DNA from 2 places in the Streptomyces sp. NPDC059917 genome. Region 1 is predicted to be linked to the other one. Evidence: riboswitches for the same ligand, from Rfam matches in the RefSeq annotation. Region 1 holds a riboswitch; the other holds the start of a gene.
The links. A riboswitch is a leader RNA that binds a small molecule or an ion and turns the genes downstream of it on or off. The one in region 1 is predicted to bind S-adenosylmethionine.
Positions count from the first base shown of each region.

Region 1 (6,131 bases):
GCAGCTGCGCCAGCTCCTCGCGCAGCCGCTCCAGCTCGCGCTGGGTCTCCTCGCCGACCCGCTCGGCGTCGGCGCGCTGCGCCTCCTCGCCGGCCGCGGCCACGAGCTTGACCCAGCCCGCGGGCCGCAGGACGTACGCGGCGGCGGCCACGTCCAGCGGGTCCGCGGCCGCGGGCGGCGCGCCGGACTCCAGCGCGGCCGACAGCTCCGGCTGGGCCTCGCGCAGCTTCTCGGCGACCCGGCCGCGGAAGACGGCGTCCGTCTCCACGGCCGCCGCCATCGCGTTGCCCGCGAACTTCGCCCGTCGCGTCGGGGTGAACCGGGCGTACTGGCGCAACTGACCCGGAAGGTCGGCGACCGTCAACCCGCCGAAGGCGTCCGAGACCAGCGCGACCACCCGGCGCCGCACGCCTTCGGGCAGCGGGCGGTCGAGCACCTCCGCGGCGTCGCCGGCCGCGTCGGCCGGCTCAGCGCCGCTTGCTGGCTCCACAATCCGTCACCCCTACCGTTACTTCTCGACCGCGGGCACCGGCTCCCTCAGGAGTCCGTACCCGGCCGGTCCACGAGTTCGATCTGGTCCACCGCGTTGCACCAGCGGCAGCGGACCGACTCGATGGTCTCATTGACCACCTCGCGTTCCTCGACCTTGGGCTCCCCGGCGAGGTCCAGGTGGACGTACTCCACGACCTTCGACGAACGGGTCACGTCGAACCGCGTGAGGTTGCCGCACAGCGTGCAGCGCCACCGGGTCGTCTCCGTCGGCAGGGGAACCGTCATCAGGCCGCTCACTCCTTCGTCGCTCTTTCAATTAAAGCGGTCCGCGCCTCTCGGCGGGACCGCGGCTCGTAACCCTACGGCCTGACGTCCCCCTCGCGTGGGGCGCATTCCCCCATGTGAGACGCGGCGGGGCGAGCCGTCCCGATCCCTCCGGTTACGCCATGCTCTGTCCCATGAGCGCAAGGTGGCCGGCCGTCCGCGAGGCCGCGCGCGGCCCGGTGGTGACGTACGCGCTGATCGCGGCCTGCGCGGTCGTCTTCATCCTCTCCCCCGCCTCGGGGATGAACCCGGTCTACGGCACGGGCGAGGACCTGGTGGTGGCCGGGACCGCGTACTTCCGGCGCTGGGGCGTCGTACCGGACGAGCTCTTCACCGGCACCGCGCGCGCCGCGCTGACCCCGCTGACCGCGCTCTTCGTCCACGGCGGCTGGCTGCACCTGCTGGGCAACTGCCTCTTCCTCTACGTCTTCGGGGCGATGACCGAGGAACGCATGGGGCGCGCCCACTTCCTCGTCTTCTACGTGAGCACCGGCTACCTCGCCCTGGCCGCGTACGCGGCGGCCAACGCCTCCTCCGACCAGACCCTGGTCGGCGCCTCCGGGGCCATCTCGGCCGTCCTGGGGGCCTTCCTGTGCCTCTTCCCCAAGGCCCGGGTCACCAGCCTCTTCCCGTTCCTCTTCTTCGTCCCGCTGCGCTTCCCCGCCTGGATCGTGCTGATGTTCTGGTTCGGCCTCCAGTGGCTGGCGGCGCAGCGCGCGGGGAGCGGTCCCGGAGTGGCCTACCTGGCCCACGTGGTGGGCTTCTCCCTCGGGTTCCTCTACGCGTGGGTGCGATATCGGCGTACGACTAGAGTGAGGCGACCAGCGACGGCCACCGAGGGAGACAGCCAGCCGTGATCACCGCGATCGTGCTCATCAAGACCAGCGTGGACCGCATCCCCGAGATCGCGGAGTCGATCGCCGCGCTGGACAACGTCAGCGAGGTCTACTCCGTCACGGGCACCTACGACCTGATCGCCCTCGTCCGCGTGCCGCGCCACGAGAACCTGGCGGACATCATCCCGGGCCGCATCAGCAAGATCCCGGGCGTCGAGGCGACGGACACCCACGTGGCGTTCCGCACGTACTCCCAGCACGACCTGGAAGCGGCCTTCGCGATCGGCCTGGACGCCTGACACCTGGCGGCGGGCGCCCGTGCCCCGGCACGCCTCAAACGCCGGCGGGGCTGGGTGTGGACCCCTGACCGGGGTCGGGGGTGGTCGCGGCGGCGTCGCCGCGCCGAGGTGGAGCGTCTCCTCGGCTCGCGGCCGCGGCCCGGTCGGAGACAGCGCCCGGTGGTGACCGCTCGTCCTGCGGGGACGCCCCACCCCGTCGCGACGCCACCGCCACGACGCCGGACCACCGCGCGGGGTGCGGCTGGGACGGGGGCACGCAGGAGTGTCCCCGCAAGGACGAGCGGTCCCCGCCGGGCGCACTGTCCGACCGGGCCGCGGCCGCGAGCCGAGGAGACACTCGTGCGGGTCACCGGCCCGGCCGCGCCCCGCCCGCCCCGACCCCGGTCAGGGGTGTGCGCCTCGGCCCCGTCGGCGTTCGAGGCGGGCCGTCAGACGGCCGGGACGCAGCGGCCCTCTTCCGTCCGGTACGTCCACTGCGCGCCCTGGGCCACCAGCTCCCGCACGGCCCCCACGAACCGCTCCACGTGCTCGTCGGGCGTACCCGCACCGAAGCTGACCCGGATCGCGTTCAGCGAGCGCTCGCCCGGCTCCGCCTCCGGCGCCCCGCACTCGCCCGGCTCCTGCGGCGCACTGCCGAGCAGGGTCCGCACCAGCGGGTGGGCGCAGAAGAGCCCGTCACGGACGCCGATGCCGTACTCGGCGGACAGCGCGGCGGCGAAGTGCGAGCTGTTCCACCCGTCCACCACGAAGGAGATGACGCCGACCCGCGGGGCGTCGTCACCGAAGAGCGACAGGATCCGCACCGCCGGGACCTCGGCCAGGCCCTCGCGGACCTTGGCGATCAGGTGCTGCTCACGGGCCACCAGGGTGTCGAACCCGGCCTCGGTGAGCGCACGGCAGGCGGAGGCGATGGAGTAGACGCCGATGACGTTCGGCGAACCGGCCTCGTGGCGGGCCGCGGTGGTGTGCCACTCGACGTCGACGCCGCCGTCCTCGCGCCGCGCCACCTTGCGCGACGCACCGCCGCCCGCGAGGTACGGCTCGGCCTCCTGGAGCCAGTCGGCCCGCCCGGCGAGCACGCCCGAGCCGAAGGGCGCGTACAGCTTGTGCCCCGAGAAGGCGACCCAGTCGACGTCCAGCTCCTGGACGGACACGGGGTGGTGCGGGGCGAGCTGGGCGGCGTCCAGGACGATCCGCGCGCCGTGGGCGTGCGCCGCGGCGGCGAGTTCCTTGACGGGCCACAGCTCACCGGTGACGTTGGACGCCCCGGTCACGCAGACCAGCGCCGGACCGTAGGGCTCGCGGTCGGCCAGCGCGCGCTCCAGCGTGGCGACGGCCTGGCCCGGGGTGCGCGGGGCGTTGAGGTAGGTGACCTGCGCGTCGCGCCAGGGCAGCAGCGAGGCGTGGTGCTCGGTCTCGAAGACGAAGACCTGGCAGTCGGCCGGGAGGACGGCGGCGAGCAGGTTCAGCGAGTCCGTGGTGGACCGGGTGAAGACGACCTGGTCGGCGGGCCGGCAGTCGAGGAACTCGGCGACCGTGGCCCGGCTCTGCTCGAAGAGGTCGGTGGAGAGCTGCGAGAGGTACCCGGCCCCGCGGTGCACGCTGCCGTAGTACGGGGCGTAGGCGGCCACGTCGTCCCAGACCCGCTGCAGGGCGGGCGCGCTGGCCGCGTAGTCCAGGGCCGCGTAGGTGACTTCGCCGCCGGTGACGAGCGGCACGGTGACATCCCGGCCGAGCACCTGGAGCGGCTCGACACAAGCGGCGTCGCAGGCGGCGTCGGCGGTCGCGGTGGCGGTGGTGGCGGCGTTCAGGGAAGCGGACATGGCGGAATCTCCCGGCAGGCAGGGGTGAATGGCTTCAAGGGGCCGTACGCGGCCGGATGCGGCGGGGTACGGAAAGGCCCCGGGAGGAAGGGGTGGCGCCGGCGGTACCCGGAGGTACGCGGACAGGACCCTGTTTCCGGGGGTGAAGAAGGGGCGAGTCGCCCTATCGCATTCGCTTGCTCACGGAAAAAGCTCCTCGAGAGACCAGGACCCCTGGTGTCGAGGGATCCGCGCTTGCCGTAAGCCTCGCTGCCTACGGCCTGGTCATCACCCGGGGCACCCCGCCACGGAAGGAGGGTTGCCGGACAGCAAGCCGGGGCCTAAACGCTGTCACTCGTGACCTGGTCAGCATCCTGCCACAAGATCCGCCGCGCACAAGCCCCGGTCCGCATGTCGGACCGGGGCATGACGCGAAATCGACGGAGCCGGGGGCGGCGGCTACGCGTTGCTCGCCTTCACCCACCGCTCCAGGACGGCCTGGGCGGCGCCCGAGTCGATCGACTGGGCCGCGCGGGCCGCGCCCGCCGCCAGCTGCTCCTCCAGCGGGCCGCTGCCCGGGTCCAGGGCCACCAGGGCGGCCGCGGAGTTCAGCAGGACGGCGTCGCGGACCGGGCCGGTCTCCCCCGCCAGCAGGCGGCGGGCCACGTCCGCGTTGTACGCCGGGTCCGCGCCCCGCAGCGCGGCGACGTCGACCAGCGGGATGCCGATGTCGCGCGGGTCGAAGCCCTGCTCGGTGACCGCGCCGTCGCGCACCCACCAGACCCGGGAGGTGGCCGTCGTGGTCAGCTCGTCGAAGCCGTCGTCGCCGCGGAAGACCAGCGCCGAGGAGCCGCGCTCGGCGAGCACGCCCGCGACGATGGGGGCCAGCCGGGCATCGGCGACACCGGTCGCCTGGGCCCGTACCCGCGCGGGGTTGGTCAGCGGGCCCAGCGCGTTGAAGGTGGTGCGGATGCCCAGTTCCTTGCGGGCGGAGGCCGCGTACCGCAGCGCCGGGTGGAACTTGACGGCGAAGCAGAAGGTGATGCCCGCCTCCTCGGCCACCTCGACCACCCGCGCGGGGGTCAGTTCGAGGTTGACGCCCAACTTCTCCAGGACGTCCGAGGCGCCGCTGGAGGAGGACGCGGCGCGGTTGCCGTGCTTGACCACCTTGGCGCCCGTACCGGCGACCACGATCGCGGACATCGTCGAGATGTTGACCGTCTTGGCGCCGTCGCCGCCGGTGCCGACGATGTCGACCGTGCGGCCGGGGACCTCGATCAGGTTGGCGTGTTCGTACATGGTCCGCACCAGGCCGCTGATCTCCGCGACGGTCTCGCCCTTGGCCCGCAGGGCGACCACGAAGCCCGCGATCTGGGCGTCGGTGGCCTCACCGCTCATGATCCGGTCCATCGCCCACGCCGTGTCGTCCGCGCCGAGGTCGCGGCCGTCCAGCAGGGCGTCCAGTACGCCCGGCCAGGTACGGGCCGCCACGCTGTCGCCGCCTGCCGGGGTCACAACGTTCATGGTCCGCTCCTGATGGGTCCACAGTCGATGGATGGGGCCCCAGCCTATCCAGCCGGAGCGGACGGCGAAGAGCCCCGTCCAGTGACTGGACGGGGCTCTTGCCGTGGCGACGCGAAGACTGACCGGAATCAGTCCGTCATGCGGAGTCAGTGGTGGCCGTGGCCGCTCTGGATCTCCTTGTACTCCTCAGCCGTGGGCTTCGGGATCTGGTTGTTCTCGCCGTAGAAGCCCTTGCTCAGCTTCGCGCGGAGCTTCTCCAGACCCTTCACCTTGCGCTCGACACCGTTCTCGTCGACCGTCGGGCCGATCTCGACCGGCTTGTACTGCTCGTACGAGGTGAGCGTGTGCAGCTTGCCCTGCGAGAGCGGCTCGTGGACCTCGACGAACTCACCGTGCGGCAGGCGCTTGATGATGCCGGTCTCGCGACCGTGCAGCACCTTGTCCCGGTCCCGGCGCTGGAGGCCGAGGCAGATCCGCTTGGTGGCGATGAAGGCGAGCACCGGGACGACGAAGAAGCCGATCCGGACGAACCAGGTGATCGAGTTGATCGACAGGTGGAAGTACTGGGCGAACATGTCGTTGCCGCCGCCGACGAGGAGCACGATGTACTCCGCGATCCAGGCGACACCGAAGGCCGTCCGGGTCGGGACGTTGCGCGGGCGGTCCAGGATGTGGTGCTCGCGCTTGTCCCCGGTGACCCAGGACTCGATGAACGGGTAGACCGCGATCGAGCACAGCACCAGCGGGAAGAGCAGCAGCGGGATGAAGACGCCCAGGACCAGCGTGTGGCCCCAGAGGTTGATCTCCCAGCCCGGCATCGCGCGGATGAGGCCTTCCGGCATGCCCATGTACCA
Region 1 covers NZ_JBHWLC010000045.1:15,377-21,507, reverse strand. The annotation lists gene ACFWAR_RS24570 (NYN domain-containing protein) at 1-493, opposite strand, end outside; gene ACFWAR_RS24565 (hypothetical protein) at 538-777, opposite strand; gene ACFWAR_RS24560 (rhomboid family intramembrane serine protease) at 951-1,673, shown strand; gene ACFWAR_RS24555 (Lrp/AsnC ligand binding domain-containing protein) at 1,670-1,951, shown strand; gene ACFWAR_RS24550 (aminotransferase class V-fold PLP-dependent enzyme) at 2,380-3,774, opposite strand; SAM riboswitch class IV at 4,000-4,116, opposite strand; gene trpD (anthranilate phosphoribosyltransferase) at 4,213-5,277, opposite strand; gene ACFWAR_RS24540 (cytochrome bc complex cytochrome b subunit) at 5,424-6,131, opposite strand, start outside.

Region 2 (6,131 bases), on a different contig from region 1:
CCGCGAGGGGTAGGCCGATGCCAGGTGCACCACGCGGCCGTGCCACTCGGGCCGGGTGACCAGCAGCTCCCGGTAGGCGAGCAGCCCGCGCAGGATGTTCTTCGACAGCTCCGTGCGGTCCACCCGGACGATCGCCTTGCGCCCGGCGACCTCCGTCCGCAGCGCGGCCAGCTTGTCGTTCACCTCGGGCCGGTGGGCCAGCGCCCGCAGCTCGTCGCCGTCCACGCCCAGCGGGAAGACCCGGACCGAGGTGGTCCGGCCCGACCAGACCGTGTAGCGCCGGTGCGCGATCTCCGTGCCCTGCGGGCCGCCCGGCGAAGCCGTCCCGTACGCGTCGTCCAGGTCCATCGCGTCCAGGAACGCCCGCGCCCACGCCCCGGTGTGGAAGCCCACCAGGTCCGCCCCGAGCATCCCCCAGGCCAGCTCCTCGCGGACGTAGGACGGCAGGATCCGCAGGTAGTCGTAGGACGCCCAGGGCGTGTGCGTGAAGTGCGCGATCAGCAGGTCCGGGCGCAGCACCCGCAGCATCCCGGGCACCAGCGCCAGGTGGTAGTCCTGGACGAGGACCCGCGCGCCCCGCTCCGCCTCCTCGGCCAGCGCCTCGGCGAAGGCCCGGTTGTAGGCGACGTACGACTCCCAGGCCCGGTGGAACGCCGCGTCGAAGACCGGCTCGCGCGGGACGTCGTACAGGTGGTGGTGGGTGAACCAGAGCACCGAATTGGCGATGGCGTTGTAGGCGTCGTCGTAGACCTCGGGGTCGATGTCCAGCATCCGCACGCCCGGCTCGGCGACCCCGCGGCGGACGGCCTCGCGGTCCGCCTCCGAGAGCGCCGCGCAGATCCACAGGGCGTCCGGTTGGCGGGCGAGGGCGGTGGCGAGGCCGGAGACGAGGCCGCCCCCGCCGCGCCGGGCGCTGAGGCTCCCGTCGGCGTCGAGGGCGTACGAGAGCGGACCGCGATTGGCGGCGACGAGTACCGAGAAGGCCATGCGGGCAACCTAGCCCGGCGGGCCCGCGCTCAAACTGTGAGTGGCGTCATGCCACGCGCCGGTGGGCGTATTCCTCGACGCCCCGCATGGGCGGCCGCTCCACCGTGTCCACCGGGTAGGTGTGCGGCTCGAAGCCGTCCGGGCCGCGCTCGAACTGGGTCAGCTCGGGCCGTACGAGGTGCCCGCGCGAGAGCCGCAGCTGCGCGGTCCGGTAGATCGCGGCGGCCATTCGGCCCAGCGCCCGCCCGTCCTGGTGGCGGTGCAGCCGGACGCCGACGTCCACCTGCGCGAGCGCGTCCAGACCGGCCGTGTGCAGCGCGTCCACCAGCAGGCCGAGCTCCACGCCGTAGCCGACGGGGAAGGGCAGCCGCTCCAGCAGCGAGCGGCGCACCGCGTACTCGCCGCCCAGCGGCTGTACGAATCCGGCCAGCTGCGGCCAGTGCAGGTTCAGCAGCGGGCGCGCCACCAGCTCGGTGACCCGGCCGCCCTGGCCGGGTGCGTCGCCGAGCGGGCGGTCGTACATCGCCTTGACGAACTGCACGTCCGGTTCGGTCAGCAGCGGGCCGACGATCCCGGAGACGAAGGCGGCGGAGAAGTCGCGCAGGTCGGCGTCGACGAAGCAGACGACGTCCCCGCTGGTCACCAGCAGCGAGCGCCACAGCACCTCGCCCTTGCCGGGCACCGCCGGGACCCGCGGCAGGATGTCGTCGCGGTGCACCACGCGGGCGCCCGCCTTCGCCGCGACCTCCGAGGTGCGGTCGCTGGAGCCGGAGTCGATGACGACGAGCTCGTCGACGAGCGGGACGGGCAGGGAGTCCATCAGGTCCCGGCGGATGACCTCGACGATCGCGCCGACCGTCTCCTCCTCGTTGAGCGCGGGCAAAACGACGCTGACTTTGATGCCCGATGCCCGCTTGGCCGAAATCAGCCGCTCCAGCGGTCGATCGGTGGCGGACCAGGAGCGGGCCCCCAGCCAGCGCTCCACCTCTTCCAGCACCTTCAGCACTCCCTGCTTGAGTCGTGGCCGGCCACCGATATGGCCGAAATGTGATCCATCTCGCGGTTCGGACGGCTGTCTCAACCATCCATGCCTTCGGTTACAGTCTTGAACAACGCGGAGGACCATCGCATGTCGGGGGTCCTTCCGTACAAACGCACGGGTGCGCCGCCAAGGCGCGTTCGCGCCATACCGCTCATCCAGAGGGGCAGAGGGATACGGCCCGTTGAAGCCCCGGCAACCCTCCAGTCGGTCTCGCGATTTTTGCAAAGTCAGCGAGGTCCCCGACTAGGGAAGGTGCCAAATCCGTCTCGTGGCGAAGTGCGCCACGGGGAAGATGAGGAGAAAGGGCCTCGCCGTCATGTCTGTACAGACTGTCGCCACCTCTGCCGCGACCACCGTCGATCTCGGACCCGCCATCGGGCTTTCCTGCCGCGAATGCGCCACCCGGTTCGATCTGGGTCCCATTTTCGCCTGTGCCGAGTGTTTCGGCCCGCTCGAAGTCGCCTACGACCTTCCGACCGGTGACCCCGAGGCGCTGCGCGCCGCGATCGAAGCCGGCCCGAACAACATCTGGCGCTACGCCCCGCTGCTGCCCGTCCCCGCCGACGTGGCCTCGAAGCCGAACCTGAACCCGGGCTTCACCAAGCTCGTGGACGCCGAGAACCTGGCCAAGGAGCTGGGCGTCACCGGCAAGCTCTACGTCAAGGACGACTCCGGCAACCCGACGCACTCCTTCAAGGACCGGGTCGTCGCGATCGCCGTCGAGGCCGCCCGCGCCTTCGGCTTCACCACGCTCTCCTGCTCCTCCACGGGCAACCTGGCCGGGGCCGTCGGCGCCGCCGCCGCCCGCGCCGGACTGCGCTCCTGCGTCTTCATCCCGCACGACCTGGAGCAGGGCAAGGTCGTCATGGCCGGCGTGTACGGTGGTGACCTGGTCGGCATCGAGGGCAACTACGACGACGTCAACCGCTTCTGCTCGGAGCTCATCGGCGACCCGCTCGGCGAGGGCTGGGGCTTCGTCAACGTGAACCTGCGCCCGTACTACGGCGAGGGCTCCAAGACGCTGGCGTACGAGATCTGCGAGCAGCTCGGCTGGCAGCTGCCCGACCAGATCGTCATCCCGATCGCCTCCGGCTCGCAGCTGACGAAGATCGACAAGGGCCTCCAGGAGCTGATCAAGCTCGGTCTGGTCGAGGACAAGCCCTACAAGATCTTCGGCGCCCAGGCCGAGGGCTGCTCGCCCGTCTCGACCGCCTTCAAGGCCGGTCACGACGTGGTCCGCCCGCAGAAGCCGGACACCATCGCCAAGTCGCTCGCGATCGGCAACCCGGCCGACGGCCCGTACGTCCTGGACATCGCCCGCCGCACCGGCGGTTACGTCGAGGACGTCGACGACACCCAGGTCGTCGAGGCCATCAAGATCCTGGCCCAGACCGAGGGCATCTTCGCCGAGACCGCGGGCGGCGTGACCGTCGGCGTGACGAAGAAGCTCATCGAGAACGGGCAGCTGGACCCGGCGCTGACGACCGTGATCCTGAACACCGGTGACGGCCTGAAGACCCTGGAGGCGGTGGCCGCCGACAGCGGCCAGACCGCCACCATCCGCCCGAGCCTGGACGCCTTCCGCGCCGCCGGCCTGGCCTGATCACCCCTCGAACCCCGGAAAGGCAGTAGCGCCATGAGCGTCAACGTCCGCATCCCCACCATCCTGCGCACCTACACGGGCGGCCAGGCCGAGGTCGCCGCCGAGGGCGCGACCCTCAGCGAGGTCATCGACTCCCTGGAGCAGAGCCACCCGGGCATCGCCGCCCGCGTCCTGGACGACCAGGGCAAGCTGCGCCGCTTCGTGAACGTCTACGTCAACGACGACGACGTGCGCTTCGAGAGCGGGCTGCAGACGCCGACGCCCGACGGCGTGGGCGTCTCGATCATCCCCGCCGTCGCGGGCGGCTGATCCTCCGCTCGGACGCCAGAACCTGAATTGCCCCCTCCGGTAAGAAACGGAGGGGGCAATTCTGCTTGGTTGGGCGCGGTAGAGTTGGGGAAGTCCCCACCGCTGTTCTTGCCCGGCGCATATGAACGGGTCGCGGAAGGGTTGACATTGAGTCAACATGCGTGCGCGCTATGGGTCGTTGGCGCGGTTTGTCCGGCCCGAGTTGCCCCGGAAGATTCCTAATTTTCACCCTATTTCAATGTAATGCCGTGTCCAGAATTCTCGTGGGAATGACCTGTTGCAGACAGCAGCGGTGCGGATACATTCAGCCCCGGTCGAGGCGTTCCGGCGCAAGTTCTGACCCGGGTCCGCGAAGTGCGGTCCTGCGCAAGGGCCAGTAATAGGGGAGTTAGGCATGGCTCAGGGCACCGTCAAGTGGTTCAACGCGGAGAAGGGCTACGGCTTCATCGCGGTCGACGGTGGTGCGGATGTGTTCGTCCACTACAGCGCCATCCAGATGGACGGGTACCGCACCCTTGAAGAGGGTCAGCGGGTCGAGTTCGAGATCTCGCAGGGTCAGAAGGGTCCGCAGGCGGACATGGTCAAGCTCGCAGTCGGCTAGCCGGAGCGATCGACCACCGACACACGAACGCGCGGGGCCCGCATCCTGAGACACGGATGCGGGCCCCGCGTGCGTGCGGGACCCGGGCCGGGCCCGGGCCGGGCCCGGGCGTTCACCGGGTGTTCCTCGAAGCCGCTTGCACTCGGGGGTGCCGAGTGCTAATCATTGGCGTTAGCACTCTCCAGGTGAGAGTGCTACCAAAACGAGGACCGGGTCGGTGAGGCCCACGGGGTCGGCGGGAAGGAACCGCCGGACCCACAGGCCGTCCGTCGCGGGCGCGGGCGCGGTCCGGGAGCAATCCACCGCTGTCCGGGAGGACCACTTCAGATGGCCAAGATCATTGCGTTCAACGAGGAGGCCCGGCGCGGTCTCGAGCGAGGCATGAACCAGCTCGCCGACGCCGTCAAGGTCACCCTTGGCCCCAAGGGTCGCAACGTCGTCCTTGAGAAGAAGTGGGGCGCCCCCACGATCACCAACGATGGTGTCTCCATCGCCAAGGAGATCGAGCTCGAGGACCCGTACGAGAAGATCGGCGCCGAGCTGGTCAAGGAAGTCGCCAAGAAGACGGACGACGTCGCCGGCGACGGTACGACCACCGCCACCGTGCTGGCCCAGGCGCTCGTCCGCGAGGGCCTGCGCAACGTGGCCGCCGGTGCGAACCCGATGGCCCTCAAGCGCGGTATCGAGAAGGCCGTCGAGGCCGTCTCCGCCGCCCTGCTGGCGCAGGCCAAGGACGTCGAGACCAAGGAGCAGATCGCTTCCACGGCCTCCATCTCCGCCGCTGACACCCAGATCGGCGAGCTCATCGCCGAGGCCATGGACAAGGTCGGCAAGGAAGGCGTCATCACGGTCGAGGAGTCGCAGACCTTCGGCCTGGAGCTCGAGCTCACCGAGGGCATGCGCTTCGACAAGGGCTACATCTCGGCGTACTTCGCCACCGACATGGAGCGCATGGAGTCGTCCCTCGACGACCCGTACATCCTGATCGTCAACTCGAAGATCGGCTCGGTCAAGGACCTGCTGCCGCTCCTCGAGAAGGTCATGCAGTCCGGCAAGCCGCTGCTGATCATCGCCGAGGACGTCGAGGGCGAGGCCCTGTCGACCCTGGTCGTCAACAAGATCCGCGGCACCTTCAAGTCCGTCGCCGTCAAGGCCCCGGGCTTCGGCGACCGCCGCAAGGCCATGCTCGGTGACATCGCCATCCTCACGGGCGGCACGGTCATCTCCGAGGAGGTCGGTCTCAAGCTCGAGAGCGCGGGCCTCGACCTGCTCGGCCGCGCCCGCAAGGTCGTCATCACCAAGGACGAGACCACGATCGTCGACGGCTCCGGCGACAGCGACCAGGTCCAGGGTCGCGTCAACCAGATCCGCGCCGAGATCGAGAACTCCGACTCGGACTACGACCGCGAGAAGCTCCAGGAGCGCCTCGCGAAGCTGGCCGGCGGCGTGGCCGTCATCAAGGCCGGTGCCGCGACGGAGGTTGAGCTCAAGGAGCGCAAGCACCGCATCGAGGACGCCGTCCGCAACGCCAAGGCGGCCGTCGAAGAGGGCATCGTCGCCGGTGGCGGCGTCGCGCTCCTCCAGGCCTC
Region 2 covers NZ_JBHWLC010000030.1:49,508-55,638, reverse strand. The annotation lists gene ACFWAR_RS19140 (trehalose-6-phosphate synthase) at 1-987, opposite strand, end outside; gene ACFWAR_RS19135 (glucosyl-3-phosphoglycerate synthase) at 1,034-1,984, opposite strand; SAM riboswitch class I at 2,178-2,328, shown strand; gene thrC (threonine synthase) at 2,346-3,632, shown strand; gene ACFWAR_RS19125 (ubiquitin-like small modifier protein 1) at 3,666-3,941, shown strand; gene ACFWAR_RS19120 (cold-shock protein) at 4,336-4,542, shown strand; gene groL (chaperonin GroEL) at 4,870-6,131, shown strand, end outside.
Region 2: linked by a shared signal. The riboswitch ahead of thrC (threonine synthase) and the one ahead of ACFWAR_RS24550 (aminotransferase class V-fold PLP-dependent enzyme) in region 1 are both predicted to bind S-adenosylmethionine.